3 regions of the Metabacillus hrfriensis genome follow, and region 1 is predicted to be linked to each of the others. Evidence: a T-box and tRNA genes for the amino acid it is inferred to sense, from the RefSeq annotation. Region 1 holds a T-box; the other regions hold tRNA genes.

Region 1 (6,577 bases):
GGATCTTCTTTAACAATCACCCCTGGGTGAATTTTTCTAATGATAGACAGGATTTCTTGATCCTCAGAAGAGCGAAGAATATCCATTACCTCATCGTCTGTTCGAAGCAGATCGTCAAGGTTTATGACCTGTTTCATTAAGGAGGCCTTTAATGCTTTTACTAAAAGATCATAGCCATAGATATTTAATGGATGCATAAAAAAATCAATGACTTCTTTGTAATAGGTTTCTGTAAACCATTCTGCTGCTTCAATGTTATGAAGAATCATTTTTCCGTCTTTTACAGATAAATTCTCAAGAAACAGCCTAACCTCAAGTGGAGTGATTTGACCATATGCGCTCATGTCGCGAAGCGTATAATCTACACGGTCTGCACATAAGTTAGGAGCTGGCTGTTCAAGAATGGTCCATACTGAATCATCGAGGACGATTTCTTTATAATCATAGCCATATTTATTGAGAATATTTGGTATGTCAGATCCCTCAATAACAGTTTTAACTATTTTTTCGTGGTAATCTTCTTCATCATTTTCAATGACAAAATCAATAACATGTGAAAAAGCAGTGTGGGAAATATCGTGAAGCAGCCCGGCAATTTGTTCTTTTAAAGAACCGCCAAGTTTTTTTATTAATAGCATGACACCAATGGAATGTTCGTATCGGGTCACGTTCCAATTTGGATTTACCAGATAGCTTGCACCGCCCTGATGAATGCCTTTTAACCTTTGCAGCGGTTTACTTCTTATTATTTCTTCCAGAATGCCGTCTACTTTAAACTCTCCATAGATTCTGTCAGTAATAATCATCGTCTCAGCTCCTTTGCTTCTCTAATAGATTATCATAGAGGGCTGCTTCATTCCGAAAGAGTTTTTTAAAGAAGAGAGACATTTGAATTTTTCCGCAAAGATTTCCCGCCAAAGTAGGAACACAAAAAAATCCGATGAATATTGTAAAATAATAGTTGAATTATAATGGAATGTATTGTAAACTCAAAAATAATTATTTGAAAAGTGATGAAAAGGACATGAGTCATTTAAACGGTTTTCAGAGAGGGAAGGATTGCTGAGAGCTTCCTAACGCAGAAAATGAACTTACCGCCTTGATACTGCACGGAGGAAATGCCGTGCCGCAGTTGCTGCGTTAAAGCACTGGAGCCATTCTTTTTTAGAATGGAAAGCTGGGTGGAACCACGGGTAAACGCACTCGTCCCTATTTTAGGGATGAGTGCGTTTTTTTAATTTCATAAAAGAAGTACAGATAAGGACATGAGTCATTTTGCCGGTTTACAGAGAGGGAAGGAAAGCTGAGAACTTCCTAATGCAGGAAAAATGAACTTACCGCCTTGGAACTGCATGGAGGAAATACCGTGCCGCAGACGCTGCGTTAAAGCACTGGAGCCATTCTTTTTTTAGAATGGAAAGCTGGGTGGAACCACGGGTATACGCACTCGTCCCTATTTTAGGGATGAGTGCGTTTTTTTAATTTCATAAAAGAAGTACAGATAAGGACATGAGTCATTTTGCCGGTTTACAGAGAGGGAAGGAAAGCTGAGAACTTCCTAATGCGGAAAAATGAACTTACCGCCTTGGAACTGCACGGAGGAAATGCCGTGCCGCAGACGCTGCGTTATGGCGCTGGAGCCATTCTTTTTTTAGAATGGAAAGCTGGGTGGAACCACGGGTAAACGCACTCGTCCCTATTTTAGGGATGAGTGCGTTTTTTATATTATAAAAGGAGTGTTTAAACATGGAGAATAAAATTTTGTTGAATGATTTGGCCAATTCCCATCAAGAAAATAAGAAAGTAATAGGAGGGAAGGTAAATGGAAAGGTCTTAAGTCTACATGACATTGTGGATGATATCTCAGAAGTTGAGCTTATTACAAGTGAATCTGATGAACGTCATATTTTCTTGAATCATACTTGTTCATATGTTCTTGCCCAGGCGGTAAAGAGATTGTATAAAGGGGCGATTTTGGGAAGCAGCTCTTATGAGGACAGCGGGTTTTACTATGAGTTTCAGCTGCCTCACAGCATCAGGGAAGAAGAACTGCCGATGATCGAACAGGAAATGCTGAAAATAATGAACGAACAGCAGGAACTTGAACAGCTGAAACTGCCATATGAAAAAGCCGAAGCTGTTCTTTCTAAACAAGGTGAGGCACTGAAACTTGAGCTTATCCATGAACAAAGGGAACGTAACCTAATTCCCATTAGTAAGCATGGAGAATTTATTGATTTATGCAGCGGGCCTCATTTGCCTTCATTAAAATTTATTAAAGCATTTAAGTTAAATGCTGTTTCCGGTTCCTACTGGAAGGGAGATAAAGATAATATCGTCATGCAGAGGATTTCAGGAATTGCCTTTTCAAGTAAAAAAGAATTAGCACTCCATTTAAAAGAGCTTGAGGAACTAAAAAAGCGGGATCACCGCAAGATTGGAAAAGAAATGGAGCTGTTCATGTTTTCAGAAGAGGCTCCTGGTATGCCATTCTTTTTGCCAAACGGCCAATTAATGAGAAATGAGCTGCAGAATTTTCTTCGAGAGGTTCAAGGGGAAGCAGGCTATCGTGAGGTGCAGACTCCATTAATGATGAATGAAAAGCTGTGGAGGCAGTCAGGGCACTGGGATCATTATCATGAAAATATGTATTTTTCGGATGTGGATGAAGCGAAGTTTGCTTTAAAGCCTATGAATTGTCCGGGGCACATGATGATTTTTAAAAACCAGCTATATTCATACCGGGACCTTCCCGTCAGACTTGCAGAATTCGGGCAGGTTCACCGGCACGAATACAGCGGAGCGCTGAATGGGCTGCTCCGAGTCCGCACTTTCTGTCAGGATGATGCCCACTTGTTTGTCCGGCCAGATCAGATTGAAGATGAGATTAAAAGTGTGCTTCTACAGATAGACAAGGTGTATCGTACTTTCGGCTTTGATTATTCTGTTGAACTATCTACTAGGCCCCTGAACTCAATGGGTTCTGATAAGCTTTGGGAGAAGGCCGAACAATCACTGAAACAAGTGCTTGAAGATTTAAGCCTTCCTTATCAATTAAATGCAGGTGATGGAGCCTTTTACGGTCCGAAAATCGATTTTCATATAAAAGATGCAATGAAAAGAAGCCATCAGTGTGCAACAGTGCAGCTCGATTTTCAAATGCCTGAGAAATTTAATCTAAGCTACATCGATGAAAAAAATGAAAAGCAAAGGCCTGTTGTCATTCACAGGGCAATATCAGGCTCTCTAGACAGATTTCTTGGAATCTTGATTGAGCATTTTGACGGCAGCTTCCCATTATGGCTTGCACCTGTTCAAGCTGCGATAGTCCCGGTGGCTGAAGTTCATCTTGACTCAGCCGAAAAGCTGAAAAATCAACTGGAACAATGCGGGCTTAGAGTATGCATAGACAGGAGCAGCGAAAAACTGAATTATAAAATTCGCAAGGCACAAAAAAGCAGAGTTCCCTATATGGTTGTAATTGGAGATCAGGAAATTGAAAAAAATGTTGTGAATGTAAGAGTACATGGCGGGAAGAGCTCAGAAGCAATGGACGTTGCACGGTTTAAAAACATGCTTTTAGAAAAAATAGCTAAGCGGGAGCTAGGGTAAAGAGTTTTATATCAGGTAAAAGGAAGAAGAACTAAAGGATCATCTTCTTTTCAGACTATTCTCTCATCTTTGGCGGATATTGTTTACCTTCCCATTTAAGTGGAACAGAGATAGTAAGGAGGAGTGAGAGAATGTCAAAAATAAGGTTGAAATGGATGCTGCCATTTTTTGCAATGGTGATGACAATCGGATGTTCAGACGGGACTATGGAGGATACTGAAAAAACAAACATGGAAGAAGCTGCAAAAACAGCTAATGAAGAGCTGAAATCTGGCGCAATTGCTGAAGTAAAGAATACGGAAAATAAAAATGTCGGCACGGTTGCGTTCACTGAGCATGACAATCAAATGATTATTGAAGCAAAAATGGAAGGGCTCGAGCCTGGATATCACGGTTTCCACATTCATGAAAAGGGTGTTTGCGAGCCTGATGCAGAAGGAGGTCCATTTACAACAGCTGAAGGTCACTTTAATCCTGATGAAAGCACCCACTCTGAGCATGCCGGGGATATGCCTTCTTTATTTGTAAATGAAGACGGCAAAGCAGAATTTTCAGCAGCATTTGACAGGGTAACTATGGATCAGTTAATGGAGCAGGAAAAAGCCATTATTGTTCATGCAAATCCGGATAACGCTGCAAATATTCCTGACCGGTATCAATCAGAAGGAAAACCTGGTCCAGATGAAGAAACGATGAAAACAGGTGATGCAGGTGACAGGCAGGCTTGCGGTGTTATAAAAAGTGTGGACGAAAGCTAAAGAGAACTTGATTGAATTTTTGATGAGAGCGATCACTAAGATTCGGCTCTCTTTTTTTGTTATGAAATTTTTATGCAGAAGAAATCACAGTAAAATAAAAATAAATAATTTAGGAGTGTAAAACTAATTCCTGTCATTCTGACGATTATTCTAATAATCATGCTTATTTAATCGGTCTTCATCATTATTAAAAAGAAGAAGAGAATTTATAATCGTTATTGAAATCGATTTTGCACTTTAAAATAATGCTAATGCGTTCTAACTATTTATTTCAGCAAAAAAAGACACCAATATCATTGTCAATGGTGTCTTTTTCTTAATTAAGCATCTTCAAGCTTGGCGCTTGCCAGTCCAAGCAAAACACCTAAAACAGCTCCGCCTACTACCTCTAAAGGCTGATGGCCAAGAACTTCTTTTAATTCTTCGGTTCGTTTAATATGTCCTAGACCAGGAAGCTGCTCCGAAATAACAGCCATTTCGCCGTCAATATCGTTTATCAGCTTGGCAATTTCGCCTGTGTGGCGTCTGATTCCCTGGGCATCATACATCACGATGATTCCAAAGATAACCGCAATCGCTGTTTCAATGGATGTTGTTCCATTTTTAGCGGCAACGTAAGAAGAAAGTGCTGCAACGCCTGCTGAATGCGAGCTTGGCATTCCGCCTGTAGTCATTACCTGTTTGATATCCCATTTTCCTGACAGCCTTTTATAAGTAAATACTTTAAGGCCTTGTGCGATTGCAATTGCACTGATAGCTGTAATGATCCCTCTGTTCATCTTCTTTTGCTTCTTCATTGTTTGGGTTTCACCTCATTATTAATAGTAAGTTCGCTGTATGTATTGCCAGTACACTGATGTAGCATAAATACCCCTCGCGGCTTATTCTAAACGTTATTATTTTCTAAATCGTGATAATTATTTAAGCTGAGGGTTGTAATAAAATTTTAAAACACGCAGTGTATAAAGGGCATGAAGGGAAAATAGGATTTGCTGAGCAAGGATTTAAATGAAGGAGGTTACCAAATGCAAGGGCTGCAATCTGCCATTGAAATTAGCAAAGCCTGTACGCCGGTCGCTTGAAGGTGCCGGATGTTTATACTGGAACAGATTGATCTCTAGCAGCTGCATGGCATGGGGCCGAAAGTAATAAGGCAGCTTAAGGAAGCATTGGATGCAAAAGGTTTTTCTTTTGCAGAATCAGATTCGGTCGATAAAAGATGAAGATCGGTTGAGAAGCTGTAACCAAATCAAAAAGCACACCGGAATCGGTGTGCTTCTACTTTTTCACAATTTTAGAGGGATTGTTGATTTTATAAGGGACTGATACATCTAGGAGAAATGCTTCGTCTTCGACATCTTTCCCTTTAGGAAGACTCTTCTTTACGATTTTTCCGTTAAAATCGAGGTCGTCTCCAGGAGACAATTCAAACTTTTTCAGTGTTTTGCTGTGTGAACACCAGGCAAGTCCGACTTCTATCGGTTCATCTCCATCAATCCGCAAATCTTCAATTACAACCACTTCATCATTTTCTTCATTAAAATGGTTCCAGCTAAGGGCAAATTGCTTCACTTTGCCTGTAAAATGAACTTTGTCATCAGGCAGAACAAGCTTGGCCGTTTTTTCTTTTTTCTCCTTAGCAGGCTTGCCAGGAGCTTTTGTCTCTACTGCAGGTTCCGCCGGTTTGACAGGAGCTTCAGCTTTAGGTTCCGCTTTTTCAGCTTCAGGCTCCTGTTTCAATTCTTTTCCGAAATTTGAGGACTGCATTTCTTTTAAATAAGCAGGGTGGATACAAGAAAGATTGCCGTCCTGAAATTCAATGATGATTGTATGATTAGAGGAGGTGTCACCAAATGTTTGATACCCTTTTATAGTCACAAGCCTCTGATGGGTTCGGTCTTTATACCAGTACTCTTTTTTTGCTCTCAGGCCCCATTCTTTCACTTTATCTTCGTAATGGGCTTCATCAGCAAAAAATTCATACTCTCCAGCCGGAGGAATATAATTCGTTAAGTTGGCATCTTCAATATGAGGCAAAATGACTGCCATGCTCTCACGTCCTTTCCCTTCTATTGTACAGGCTGGCTTAAAGGAAAAAAAGCGAATGGCATCATGTGGCTGAAATAAAAATAGAAAAAGAAATAGAGGGGTGGATGGATGCCCAGGATCAGAACATCTGAAGAGGAGTGGCAATAGGGTTCTATGGG
Region 2 (6,577 bases), 2.0 Mb from region 1:
AAATGTACCGGGGCTAAACGTATCACCGAAGCTGTGGACTGTTCTTACGAACAGTGGTAGGAGAGCGTTCTAAGGGCGTTGAAGCTAGACCGTAAGGACTGGTGGAGCGCTTAGAAGTGAGAATGCCGGTATGAGTAGCGAAAGAGGGGTGAGAATCCCCTCCACCGAATGCCTAAGGTTTCCTGAGGAAGGCTCGTCCGCTCAGGGTTAGTCGGGACCTAAGCCGAGGCCGAAAGGCGTAGGCGATGGACAACAGGTTGATATTCCTGTACCACCTCCTCACCATTTGAGCAATGGGGGGACGCAGGAGGATAGGGCAAGCGCGCTGTTGGATATGCGCGTCCAAGCAGTTAGGCTGAGAAGTAGGCAAATCCGCTTCTCATATAAGGCTGAGCTGTGATGGCGAGGGAAATTTAGTACCGAAGTTCCTGATTCCACACTGCCAAGAAAAGCCTCTAGCGAGGTGAGAGGTGCCCGTACCGCAAACCGACACAGGTAGGCGAGGAGAGAATCCTAAGGTGAGCGAGAGAACTCTCGTTAAGGAACTCGGCAAAATGACCCCGTAACTTCGGGAGAAGGGGTGCTTTTTAGGGTTCATAGCCCTGAAAAGCCGCAGTGAATAGGCCCAGGCGACTGTTTAGCAAAAACACAGGTCTCTGCGAAGCCGCAAGGCGAAGTATAGGGGCTGACGCCTGCCCGGTGCTGGAAGGTTAAGAGGAGAGGTTAGCGCAAGCGAAGCTTTGAATTGAAGCCCCAGTAAACGGCGGCCGTAACTATAACGGTCCTAAGGTAGCGAAATTCCTTGTCGGGTAAGTTCCGACCCGCACGAAAGGCGTAACGATCTGGGCACTGTCTCAACGAGAGACTCGGTGAAATTATAGTACCTGTGAAGATGCAGGTTACCCGCGACAGGACGGAAAGACCCCGTGGAGCTTTACTGTAGCCTGATATTGAATTTTGGTACAGCTTGTACAGGATAGGTAGGAGCCTTGGAAGCCGGAGCGCCAGCTTCGGTGGAGGCATTGGTGGGATACTACCCTTGCTGTATTGAAATTCTAACCCACAGCCCTGATCGGGCTGGGAGACAGTGTCAGGTGGGCAGTTTGACTGGGGCGGTCGCCTCCTAAAATGTAACGGAGGCGCCCAAAGGTTCCCTCAGAATGGTTGGAAATCATTCGCAGAGTGTAAAGGCACAAGGGAGCTTGACTGCGAGACCTACAAGTCGAGCAGGGACGAAAGTCGGGCTTAGTGATCCGGTGGTTCCGCATGGAAGGGCCATCGCTCAACGGATAAAAGCTACCCCGGGGATAACAGGCTTATCTCCCCCAAGAGTCCACATCGACGGGGAGGTTTGGCACCTCGATGTCGGCTCATCGCATCCTGGGGCTGTAGTCGGTCCCAAGGGTTGGGCTGTTCGCCCATTAAAGCGGTACGCGAGCTGGGTTCAGAACGTCGTGAGACAGTTCGGTCCCTATCCGTCGTGGGCGCAGGAAATTTGAGAGGAGCTGTCCTTAGTACGAGAGGACCGGGATGGACGCACCGCTGGTGTACCAGTTGTCTTGCCAAAGGCATCGCTGGGTAGCTATGTGCGGAAGGGATAAGTGCTGAAAGCATCTAAGCATGAAGCCCCCCTCAAGATGAGATTTCCCATCACATTAGTGAGTAAGAACCCTGAAAGATGATCAGGTTGATAGGTCTGAGGTGGAAGCGCGGTGACGTGTGGAGCTGACAGATACTAATCGTTCGAGGACTTAACCACAGTCTAATAAAGTGTAAAACCTAAGTGAATCTTGTTATCATACGTTATTTAGTTTTGAAAGAATAACTTCTTTCAAAAAAACACTTGAAATCTTCGGATTTTATAGTATAATAATTTTTGTCATTATGTCTGGTGATGATGGCGAAGAGGTCACACCCGTTCCCATGCCGAACACGGAAGTTAAGCTCTTCAGCGCCGATGGTAGTTGGGGGTTTCCCCCTGCAAGAGTAGGACGTCGCCAGGCTAGCATTATTCCGCAGTAGCTCAGTGGTAGAGCTATCGGCTGTTAACCGATCGGTCGTAGGTTCGAGTCCTACCTGCGGAGCCTTGCTTCCATAGCTCAGTCGGTAGAGCACTTCCATGGTAAGGAAGAGGTCATCGGTTCAAGCCCGGTTGGGAGCTTACATTAAACTAATAAAACGGCCCGTTGGTCAAGCGGTTAAGACACCGCCCTTTCACGGCGGTAACACGGGTTCGAATCCCGTACGGGTCACCATTCAAACTTAAGTCTTAATATGTGAAATATCAAACAATCTTTTATGCGGAGGATTAGCTCAGCTGGGAGAGCATCTGCCTTACAAGCAGAGGGTCGGCGGTTCGAGCCCGTCATCCTCCACCATTAAGACATTGCAGCAGACGACTTTAAAAAGCGAATAAATAGTATTGTATTTCACTATATATGCCGGTGTAGCTCAATTGGTAGAGCAACTGACTTGTAATCAGTAGGTTGGGGGTTCAAGTCCTCTTGCCGGCACCACTTATGTGTGGAGGGGTAGCGAAGTGGCTAAACGCGGCGGACTGTAAATCCGCTCCCTCCGGGTTCGGCGGTTCGAATCCGTCCCCCTCCACCACTTTATTTAGACAAACTTAACTGAATAGTTCTTGTCTAGACTGTAAATAATATGTTTAGTTAACATAAACCTTTTTACGGTCAATTAGAATTTTATAGAATACATAATTGATGGGCTATAGCCAAGCGGTAAGGCAACGGACTTTGACTCCGTCATGCGCTGGTTCGAATCCAGCTAGCCCAGCCATTTCTTGTGCCGATTTCTCAGTCGTTAGAGAACGATCGAGTAATCATTGAAGCGTAGCTTCAGCACATAAATCGAGCCGCTCCTAGAATAATCTTTCTTAGATTAGGGCGTCTTGCAAAACTGAAGAGTGTTTTCTTATAAGGTGCCATTAGCTCAGTCGGTAGAGCATCTGACTTTTAATCAGAGGGTCGAAGGTTCGAGTCCTTCATGGCACACCATTTTGCGGAAGTAGTTCAGTGGTAGAACACCACCTTGCCAAGGTGGGGGTCGCGGGTTCGAATCCCGTCTTCCGCTCCAGAACTTCTTATTTATATCGGGGCCTTAGCTCAGCTGGGAGAGCGCCTGCCTTGCACGCAGGAGGTCAGCGGTTCGATCCCGCTAGGCTCCATCATAAACACCCTGTAAAAACCGTTAGACTTAATGTCTAACGGTTTTTTGTTTAGGAATAATGAAAAAAATTAATTTATGGATACGTGCTTCAATAAAACGTTTATTTATATATGAATTCAATATCCTATCCTTTATGTTATAACAGTTTTCTTGTTGAATATGAGGCTTGCGAGTAGGAGATCAGTTTCCGCAAGTTAGTTCATTATTTTTGCGAGTTGGGCATTCGGGTCTAAATATGAAGTTCAATACACAGCTTAAACTCTTTCATAATTTACAGCAGCTCTGATTAATAATGGCCAACGGCAGCTAGTAACAGGTATTTTTATATCCTTTTTTCATAAAAAAATGAAGTTGCGAGCCAAAAACCCATTTTCGGGAATTGAACACTGATTCGTGCGAGTTGGTTATAGTTTTTCGTTAATTCAAAAACGGCTAATGCGAGTTGGATGGTTTGGATCCAATTTGATGTTTAATTTGTTCAATTCAGATCAGTCATAAAGGTGAAGTAGAAATTCAGAAAAATAATCAAATGACCAGGAAATCAGCTGACTCTACATCATCGTATTAATTATTCCCTGCTATTTTGCCAATTATTTTACAGAAAACTCTGTATATATATACACGATTTTGTCGAGTTGAGTCATGACCCTTTTTATCAGTACAATAGATACAGAGTTTCTTACTAAGGGGGATGATTTACATGAAAGAAAGAATATCAATTATCGGGGTACCAATGGATTTAGGTCAAATGCGCCGAGGTGTGGACATGGGGCCTAGTGCTATCAGATACGCAGGAGTTGTAGAACGACTTGAATGGCTGCAATATGAGATTGAAGATAAAGGTGATATTAAAATTGGACGTCCAAACCGTGAAGAGGATAGCAATTCGTTAAATAATTTAAGAAATTTGAAAGCGGTGTCAGAAGGGAATTTAAAGCTTTCTGAACAAGTTGACGAAGTGATTCAATCAGGTTCGTTTCCACTGGTGCTTGGCGGAGACCACAGTATTGCCATCGGAACACTCGCAGGAGTTTCAAAGCATTATAAAGAACTTGGTGTAATCTGGTATGATGCACATGGAGATCTCAACACAGGCGACACTTCACCGTCAGGCAATATTCATGGGATGCCGCTTGCTGTAAGTATCGGCATCGGCGATGAGACGTTAACGAGAATTGGAGGCTACACTCCTAAAGTGAAGCCGGAAAACATTGTGATTATCGGTGCCCGTTCCCTTGATGATGGTGAAAAGGAATTAATTAAGGAGAAAGGCATTAAAGTATATACAATGCATGAGATTGACCGTCTTGGCATGACTAAGGTAATGGAGGAAACCATTCAATATTTGAAAGAGCGTACTGACGGTGTTCACTTGTCCCTCGATTTAGATGGACTTGATCCGCACGATGCTCCAGGAGTCGGCACACCGGTTATCGGAGGCATCAGCTACAGAGAAAGTCATTTAGCGATGGAGATGCTTGCAGAGTCAGATATCATCACTTCTGCTGAGTTTGTTGAAGTAAATCCTATCTTAGATGAAAAGAACAAAACAGCTACAGTAGCAGTAGCTCTGATGGGTTCTTTATTCGGCGAAAAGCTCCTTTAATTTTTTAAAAAAGACACAGTTTATAAACTGTGTTTTTTATTTAAGAAAAATTTAAGGTAAACATGTTAAAAAGCCATCTACAGACAACCTAAAATTTGTTAAAATATTTTTATGCGAAATAAATGAAACCTTTTATGCGGCTTATACGTAATAAGGGGAACCCGCACTTGCGCGGGGGTAAGGGGTATCATGGAGACGATCGTAAAAAATAGGATTAAACAAGTTAAAAAGGGCGACCAGAATGCTTTTGCCGAAATCGTAGATATATATAAAGACAAAATTTATCAGCTTTGCTACCGCATGCTCGGGAACTCCCATGAGGCGGAGGATATAGCCCAGGAAGCGTTTATCCGGGCTTATGTGAATATTAACAGCTATGACATGGATAAGAAGTTCTCTACGTGGCTGTATCGCATTGCGACAAATTTAACGATTGATCGAATCAGAAAGAAAAAACCGGATTATTACCTGGATGCCGAAGTGACAGGAACGGAAGGGTTAACGATGTATTCTCAAGTAGCAGCAGATGTAGCTCTGCCCGAGGATCAAGTGGAAACAATGGAGCTTCAGCAGATGATTCAAAAAGAAATTTTAAAGCTCCCCGATAAATATCGAACTGTCATCGTATTAAAGTATATTGATGAGCTTTCTTTAATTGAAATCAGTGAAATTCTAGATATGCCGATCGGTACGGTGAAAACAAGAATTCACAGAGGACGAGAAGCGCTGAGGAAGCAATTAAGGCATTTATGATTTGAGGTGATAAGGTTGAAGTGTTCAGAACAAATGAAAGAACGGATCCATCAATATTTGGATCATGATATAAAGCAGCAAGATGAGCGAATCTTGAAAGAGCACCTTCAGTCATGCGCGGACTGCACGCAGCACCTGCATGAGCTTGAGAAGTCAATCGCCTTGGTTCAGAGTACATCCCATATTGAGGCTCCGATGGATTTTACTCAAGCCATCATGGATCGTCTGCCCAAAGAAAAGAAAACGATTGGTGTCAACAGATGGCTAAAGGGTCATCCATTGTTGGCTGCTGCTTCTCTTTTCATGTTATTGATGACAGGCAGTTTATTTTCTTCCTGGTCAACTGATTCAGAATTCAGCGTTTCAAAGCAGCCTAATTTGGTTGTTGAAAATAATACGGTTACCGTTCCTGAAGGTGAAACTGTTGAGGGAGATGTAACCGTTAAAGGCGGAACAATCAATATTGAAGGTAAAGTTGAAGGAAACGTCACGGTGATTAACGGAGAGTATATGGCTTCTGCTGGACAGGTGACAGGTGATGTTGAAGAGATCAATGAGGCTTTTGAGTGGATTTGGTATCAAATGAAATCTCTTTCCAGAGAGGTTGTCGCCATATTTAATTAAAAGGTCACCTTTTGTATAAGGGGCCTTTTTTGTGCTGTACCACTTTTGAGACTCTGGCTAAAAGATAAACCGGTATTTTTTGCCGAAGTCTTATCTGCTGGCCTGCGCTTTGCTTATGTGAGTACAATACGGTTTAATTGCAGAATATATGGTATAATATCGTAGTTATAGTCCTATGCAAATGACTAAAACTGATGGAGGAAGAGAATATGGCATTTGAGGAATTTCCACTACTGCATTACCTCGGCATCGCCGTTGATATTCTCCTGGTTTGGTTCGTTATATATAAGTTGATTATGGTGATACGGGGAACGAAGGCCGTTCAGCTGCTGAAAGGCATTATCGTTATTATTCTCGTTCGTACACTGAGCCAGTACTTAGGGCTGCAGACTTTGCAATGGCTCATGG
Region 3 (6,577 bases), 820 kb from region 1:
GGTCTTCATATCTCTTATATTCAAATGTCGGTTCCCCGTCGAAATAATAAAGCCCATGAGCATCCTTGCAGAAATGGCCAGGCACCCAGTCCATGATGACGCCAAGATTATTCTGATGACAAAGATCTATGAATTTCATTAGTTCATGAGGAGTTCCGTACCGGCTTGTAGCCGCATAATATCCTGTTCCCTGATATCCCCATGAACGGTCATAAGGATGTTCAATAATAGGCAAAAGCTCAATGTGAGTAAATCCATGATCGAGAACATACGGAATCAATATATCCGCTAGCTCCAAATATGTATAAAGGCTGCCGTCCTCTTTCTTTTTCCAAGAACAAAGATTAAGCTCGTAAATATACATCGGACGGTTATAAATTTCCTTTTGACGCTTCTTCTTCTGCCACTTCTGATCGTTCCATTCATATCCTGCCAGATCATAAACAATCGAAGCGGTATTAGGTTTTACCTCAGCATAAAAAGCATATGGATCAGATTTTAGAATTTTCTCATTTTTCTGTGTAATAATCTCGTATTTATAAAGGTCGCCCTCTTTTATATCCTGAATAAAAGCAGACCAGATACCTTGATCATTCACTCTTTCAAGCTTGTGATTCGAGCCGTCCCAGTGATTAAAATCACCTGCAACCCGCACCTCAAGCGCATGAGGAGCCCAAACAGTAAACACAGTACCGCAAACACCGTTCCGTACGCTGCTGTGAGCACCAAATAATTCATGAGCTTTAAACAAATTTCCCTCATGGAAAAGATGAACCTCAAAATCAGTTGGCGTAGCAAGATTCATTCCTAATCACCCTTTCTATAAAGTTATCTTAATTCTTAATTCAATCAGAAGGAAGGATTTCCTTTTTTGTAAGCGCTTCTACTTATTGACATGATATGTCATGAATCATTATTCATTTTTCAAAAAATTATTCTTTTAAAATGACTTATAAAAAAATGTCGAATAAAGAAACGAAAGAAATAAGGATAATAGAAGAATTTGGCGAAAAAACATCAGTCAAATATACTAAATAATTCATTATGTGTAAGAAAATACAGGAATTTCTAACATGACATTCCGATAGTATAATTCGAGAAAGTTATATCACAAAAACAGTTAATTCGACAAAATGAGTAAGAATTGTCGAAATCTTTTTATTCTTCACTTTTGTTTTCTTTATTACCATTACTTATACCTCTGTTTGTGATTAATGAAACCTTCTGTCTCGATATTTTTATAAAAATTTATATTATTTGTTGAAAATATATTTTTTAGGCCGGGGATAGAAAGTGAATCATTTTTTATATGACCTGTCCTGAAGGTTTGATGAGCAGAATTTTTATACGAGTTTTCAGAATGATATTGAGTTGTTTTTAATAAGTGGAATTAGTCTGGCGAACTAGAACACTACTTTTGATAGTTGGAAGGGCAATCTGCGAGCAGGAAAATCATTTCGGTTAGCAGGTACGACGGATACAGTTTGAATCATAACCAGCGAAGACTATTACTTAAAAAATCTATAGTAGACTTGACCGATTTACAATCTTACAATCTAAGTTTCAGCAATAAAAATCAACAAAAAAGCGCTGCACTATGTGCAGCACTCTTTTAAGTATGACCCGTACGGGATTCGAACCCGTGTTACCGCCGTGAAAGGGCGGTGTCTTAACCGCTTGACCAACGGGCCAAAAACAGGCTTTCTGGCGGAGAAGGAGGGATTTGAACCCTCGCGCCGCTTACGCGACCTACACCCTTAGCAGGGGCGCCTCTTCAGCCACTTGAGTACTTCCCCAGATATGGCTCCGCAGGTAGGACTCGAACCTACGACCGATCGGTTAACAGCCGATAGCTCTACCACTGAGCTACTGCGGAATAATATTGAAACCTTATTTTACCAAAACATAAATGGTGGGCCTAAATGGACTCGAACCATCGACCTCACGCTTATCAGGCGTGCGCTCTAACCAGCTGAGCTATAGGCCCATTATGGAGCGGGTGATGGGAATCGAACCCACGACATTAGCTTGGAAGGCTAGAGTTTTACCATTAAACTACACCCGCAATATGAATATAAAAATGGGGCGACTGATGGGAATCGAACCCACGAATGCCAGAGCCACAATCTGGTGCGTTAACCACTTCGCCACAACCGCCACAATTATATTTTTTTAACATTTACATCATTAAGGTAAATGGTGGCTTGGGACGGAATCGAACCGCCGACACAAGGATTTTCAGTCCTTTGCTCTACCGACTGAGCTACCAAGCCATTTGTATTAATTAAATCTTCACCGCATTTTACTAATACTGCGTAAATCTAGTAAAAATGGCGGTCCCGACCGGGATCGAACCGGCGATCTCCTGCGTGACAGGCAGGCATGTTAACCGCTACACCACGGGACCATTTGGTTGCGGGGACAGGATTTGAACCTGCGACCTTCGGGTTATGAGCCCGACGAGCTACCAGACTGCTCCACCCCGCGATAATAATAATCAAGTTCTTTCTCATCCGATTATGCTGTATATTAACCGGTTTGCTGAAGTAAGATATTTCACTGTTTAAAATAATAATGGAGGAGGTAGAGGGATTCGAACCCCCGCGGGATTTGACTCCCCTGTCGGTTTTCAAGACCGATCCCTTCAGCCGGACTTGGGTATACCTCCGAAAGACTAAATAGAATGGTGGACCTTGTAGGACTCGAACCTACGACCGGACGGTTATGAGCCGTCTGCTCTAACCAACTGAGCTAAAGGTCCTTTTTTTTGGTAGCGGCGGAGGGAGTCGAACCCACGACCTCACGGGTATGAACCGTACGCTCTAGCCAGCTGAGCTACACCGCCCCAGGAACAAAGTCAATTAATTCTATATAATTGGTGGAGCCTAGCGGGATCGAACCGCTGACCTCCTGCGTGCAAGGCAGGCGCTCTCCCAGCTGAGCTAAGGCCCCTAATTAAAAGTTGAAAATGGTCGGGAAGACAGGATTCGAACCTGCGACCCCTTGGTCCCAAACCAAGTGCTCTACCAAGCTGAGCTACTTCCCGTTATATGGCGCGCCCGATAGGAGTCGAACCCATAACCTTTTGATCCGTAGTCAAACGCTCTATCCAATTGAGCTACGGGCGCATTTATGAAACAAGTGGTGCCGAGGACCGGAATCGAACCGGTACGGTAGTCACCTACCGCAGGATTTTAAGTCCTGTGCGTCTGCCAGTTCCGCCACCCCGGCGCAAGTAAGAGCGGAAGACGGGATTCGAACCCGCGACCCCCACCTTGGCAAGGTGGTGTTCTACCACTGAACTACTTCCGCAAAATATGATGCGGGTGAAGGGACTCGAACCCCCACGTCAATGACACTAGATCCTAAGTCTAGCGCGTCTGCCAATTCCGCCACACCCGCATATTAAGGAAAATGGTGTGCCATGAAGGACTCGAACCTTCGACCCTCTGATTAAAAGTCAGATGCTCTACCGACTGAGCTAATGGCACGTATTAAATCATATCTTGATTCAGTTTAAGACCGAATGGTGCCGGCAAGAGGACTTGAACCCCCAACCTACTGATTACAAGTCAGTTGCTCTACCAATTGAGCTACACCGGCATTTAAAGTAAGGTAAGCAATACTTTTTTTGCTGATCTTTTGCAGCATGTTAACAACAAGAATAAATGGTGGAGGATGACGGGCTCGAACCGCCGACCCTCTGCTTGTAAGGCAGATGCTCTCCCAGCTGAGCTAATCCTCCGCTTGAATACTTTTGTCATTAGCCTGGCAACGTCCTACTCTCACAGGGGGAAACCCCCAACTACCATCGGCGCTAAAGAGCTTAACTTCCGTGTTCGGCATGGGAACGGGTGTGACCTCTTTGCCATCATCACCAGACATAGTGACAAAAATTATTATACTATGAAATCCGAAGATTTCAAGCTTTTTTTTCGAAAGAAGTTATTCTTTCAAAACTAAATAACGTATGATAACAAGTTTCACTCAGGTTTTACACTTTATTAGACTGTGGTTAAGTCCTCGAACGATTAGTATCTGTCAGCTCCACACGTCACCGCGCTTCCACCTCAGACCTATCAACCTGATCATCTTTCAGGGTTCTTACTCACTTGCGTGATGGGAAATCTCATCTTGAGGGGGGCTTCATGCTTAGATGCTTTCAGCACTTATCCCTTCCGCACATAGCTACCCAGCGATGCCTTTGGCAAGACAACTGGTACACCAGCGGTGCGTCCATCCCGGTCCTCTCGTACTAAGGACAGCTCCTCTCAAATTTCCTGCGCCCACGACGGATAGGGACCGAACTGTCTCACGACGTTCTGAACCCAGCTCGCGTACCGCTTTAATGGGCGAACAGCCCAACCCTTGGGACCGACTACAGCCCCAGGATGCGATGAGCCGACATCGAGGTGCCAAACCTCCCCGTCGATGTGGACTCTTGGGGGAGATAAGCCTGTTATCCCCGGGGTAGCTTTTATCCGTTGAGCGATGGCCCTTCCATGCGGAACCACCGGATCACTAAGCCCGACTTTCGTCCCTGCTCGACTTGTAGGTCTCGCAGTCAAGCTCCCTTGTGCCTTTACACTCTGCGAATGATTTCCAACCATTCTGAGGGAACCTTTGGGCGCCTCCGTTACATTTTAGGAGGCGACCGCCCCAGTCAAACTGCCCACCTGACACTGTCTCCCAGCCCGATCAGGGCTGTGGGTTAGAATTTCAATACAGCAAGGGTAGTATCCCACCAATGCCTCCACCGAAGCTGGCGCTCCGGCTTCCAAGGCTCCTACCTATCCTGTACAAGCTGTACCAAAATTCAATATCAGGCTACAGTAAAGCTCCACGGGGTCTTTCCGTCCTGTCGCGGGTAACCTGCATCTTCACAGGTACTATAATTTCACCGAGTCTCTCGTTGAGACAGTGCCCAGATCGTTACGCCTTTCGTGCGGGTCGGAACTTACCCGACAAGGAATTTCGCTACCTTAGGACCGTTATAGTTACGGCCGCCGTTTACTGGGGCTTCAATTCAAAGCTTCGCTTGCGCTAACCTCTCCTCTTAACCTTCCAGCACCGGGCAGGCGTCAGCCCCTATACTTCGCCTTGCGGCTTCGCAGAGACCTGTGTTTTTGCTAAACAGTCGCCTGGGCCTATTCACTGCGGCTTTTCAGGGCTATGAACCCTAAAAAGCACCCCTTCTCCCGAAGTTACGGGGTCATTTTGCCGAGTTCCTTAACGAGAGTTCTCTCGCTCACCTTAGGATTCTCTCCTCGCCTACCTGTGTCGGTTTGCGGTACGGGCACCTCTCACCTCGCTAGAGGCTTTTCTTGGCAGTGTGGAATCAGGAACTTCGGTACTAAATTTCCCTCGCCATCACAGCTCAGCCTTATATGAGAAGCGGATTTGCCTACTTCTCAGCCTAACTGCTTGGACGCGCATATCCAACAGCGCGCTTGCCCTATCCTCCTGCGTCCCCCCATTGCTCAAATGGTGAGGAGGTGGTACAGGAATATCAACCTGTTGTCCATCGCCTACGCCTTTCGGCCTCGGCTTAGGTCCCGACTAACCCTGAGCGGACGAGCCTTCCTCAGGAAACCTTAGGCATTCGGTGGAGGGGATTCTCACCCCTCTTTCGCTACTCATACCGGCATTCTCACTTCTAAGCGCTCCACCAGTCCTTACGGTCTAGCTTCAACGCCCTTAGAACGCTCTCCTACCACTGTTCGTAAGAACAGTCCACAGCTTCGGTGATACGTTTAGCCCCGGTACATTTTCGGCGCAGAGTCACTCGACCAGTGAGCTATTACGCACTCTTTAAATGGTGGCTGCTTCTAAGCCAACATCCTGGTTGTCTAAGCAACTCCACATCCTTTTCCACTTAACGTATACTTTGGGACCTTAGCTGGTGGTCTGGGCTGTTTCCCTCTTGACTACGGATCTTATCACTCGCAGTCTGACTCCCAAGGAGCAAGTCTTTGGCATTCGGAGTTTGACTGAATTCGGTAACCCGATGAGGGCCCCTAGTCCAATCAGTGCTCTACCTCCAAGACTCTCATACTTGAGGCTAGCCCTAAAGCTATTTCGGAGAGAACCAGCTATCTCCAGGTTCGATTGGAATTTCTCCGCTACCCACACCTCATCCCCGCACTTTTCAACGTGCGTGGGTTCGGGCCTCCATTCAGTGTTACCTGAACTTCACCCTGGACATGGGTAGATCACCTGGTTTCGGGTCTACGACCACGTACTAAAACGCCCTATTCAGACTCGCTTTCGCTGCGGCTCCGTCTCATCAACTTAACCTTGCACGGGATCGTAACTCGCCGGTTCATTCTACAAAAGGCACGCCATCACCCATTAACGGGCTCTGACTACTTGTAAGCACACGGTTTCAGGATCTTTTCACTCCCCTTCCGGGGTGCTTTTCACCTTTCCCTCACGGTACTGGTTCACTATCGGTCACTAGGGAGTATTTAGCCTTGGGAGATGGTCCTCCCTGCTTCCGACGGGATTTCTCGTGTCCCGCCGTACTCAGGATCCACTCTGGAGGGAACGAAGTTTCGACTACAGGGTTATTACCTTC

Evidence for each region. The T-box of region 1 lies ahead of thrS (threonine--tRNA ligase). A T-box ahead of a tRNA ligase gene usually reads a tRNA of that ligase, here a tRNA-Thr.
Region 2: it has a tRNA-Thr gene. The T-box ahead of thrS (threonine--tRNA ligase) is inferred to sense a tRNA for this amino acid. The anticodon was not compared.
Region 3: it has a tRNA-Thr gene. The T-box ahead of thrS (threonine--tRNA ligase) is inferred to sense a tRNA for this amino acid. The anticodon was not compared.

The regions. Positions count from the first base shown of each region.
Region 1 is NZ_CP126116.1:3,234,080-3,240,656, reverse strand. It holds gene QLQ22_RS15840 (HD domain-containing protein) at 1-806, opposite strand, end outside; T-box leader at 1,005-1,214, shown strand; T-box leader at 1,246-1,458, shown strand; T-box leader at 1,490-1,701, shown strand; gene thrS (threonine--tRNA ligase) at 1,747-3,612, shown strand; gene QLQ22_RS15830 (superoxide dismutase family protein) at 3,744-4,370, shown strand; gene QLQ22_RS15825 (divergent PAP2 family protein) at 4,691-5,167, opposite strand; gene QLQ22_RS15820 (hypothetical protein) at 5,649-6,419, opposite strand.
Region 2 is NZ_CP126116.1:169,878-176,454, forward strand. It holds rRNA gene QLQ22_RS00965 (23S ribosomal RNA) at 1-1,759, shown strand, start outside; rRNA gene rrf (5S ribosomal RNA) at 1,888-2,003, shown strand; tRNA gene QLQ22_RS00975 (tRNA-Asn) at 2,013-2,084, shown strand; tRNA gene QLQ22_RS00980 (tRNA-Thr) at 2,089-2,161, shown strand; tRNA gene QLQ22_RS00985 (tRNA-Glu) at 2,181-2,255, shown strand; tRNA gene QLQ22_RS00990 (tRNA-Val) at 2,303-2,378, shown strand; tRNA gene QLQ22_RS00995 (tRNA-Thr) at 2,441-2,516, shown strand; tRNA gene QLQ22_RS01000 (tRNA-Tyr) at 2,526-2,610, shown strand; tRNA gene QLQ22_RS01005 (tRNA-Gln) at 2,722-2,796, shown strand; tRNA gene QLQ22_RS01010 (tRNA-Lys) at 2,939-3,014, shown strand; tRNA gene QLQ22_RS01015 (tRNA-Gly) at 3,019-3,093, shown strand; tRNA gene QLQ22_RS01020 (tRNA-Ala) at 3,112-3,184, shown strand; gene rocF (arginase) at 3,887-4,792, shown strand; gene sigW (RNA polymerase sigma factor SigW) at 4,982-5,545, shown strand; gene rsiW (anti-sigma-W factor RsiW) at 5,579-6,169, shown strand; gene cdaA (diadenylate cyclase CdaA) at 6,379-6,577, shown strand, end outside.
Region 3 is NZ_CP126116.1:4,053,071-4,059,647, forward strand. It holds gene glgB (1,4-alpha-glucan branching enzyme) at 1-805, opposite strand, end outside; tRNA gene QLQ22_RS20145 (tRNA-Glu) at 1,620-1,691, opposite strand; tRNA gene QLQ22_RS20150 (tRNA-Ser) at 1,706-1,796, opposite strand; tRNA gene QLQ22_RS20155 (tRNA-Asn) at 1,802-1,876, opposite strand; tRNA gene QLQ22_RS20160 (tRNA-Ile) at 1,911-1,987, opposite strand; tRNA gene QLQ22_RS20165 (tRNA-Gly) at 1,992-2,065, opposite strand; tRNA gene QLQ22_RS20170 (tRNA-His) at 2,082-2,157, opposite strand; tRNA gene QLQ22_RS20175 (tRNA-Phe) at 2,198-2,273, opposite strand; tRNA gene QLQ22_RS20180 (tRNA-Asp) at 2,332-2,407, opposite strand; tRNA gene QLQ22_RS20185 (tRNA-Met) at 2,411-2,487, opposite strand; tRNA gene QLQ22_RS20190 (tRNA-Ser) at 2,576-2,668, opposite strand; tRNA gene QLQ22_RS20195 (tRNA-Ile) at 2,685-2,761, opposite strand; tRNA gene QLQ22_RS20200 (tRNA-Met) at 2,769-2,845, opposite strand; tRNA gene QLQ22_RS20205 (tRNA-Ala) at 2,877-2,952, opposite strand; tRNA gene QLQ22_RS20210 (tRNA-Pro) at 2,970-3,046, opposite strand; tRNA gene QLQ22_RS20215 (tRNA-Arg) at 3,052-3,128, opposite strand; tRNA gene QLQ22_RS20220 (tRNA-Leu) at 3,143-3,231, opposite strand; tRNA gene QLQ22_RS20225 (tRNA-Gly) at 3,241-3,312, opposite strand; tRNA gene QLQ22_RS20230 (tRNA-Leu) at 3,322-3,402, opposite strand; tRNA gene QLQ22_RS20235 (tRNA-Lys) at 3,416-3,491, opposite strand; tRNA gene QLQ22_RS20240 (tRNA-Thr) at 3,528-3,603, opposite strand; tRNA gene QLQ22_RS20245 (tRNA-Val) at 3,670-3,745, opposite strand; rRNA gene rrf (5S ribosomal RNA) at 3,767-3,882, opposite strand; rRNA gene QLQ22_RS20255 (23S ribosomal RNA) at 4,012-6,577, opposite strand, start outside.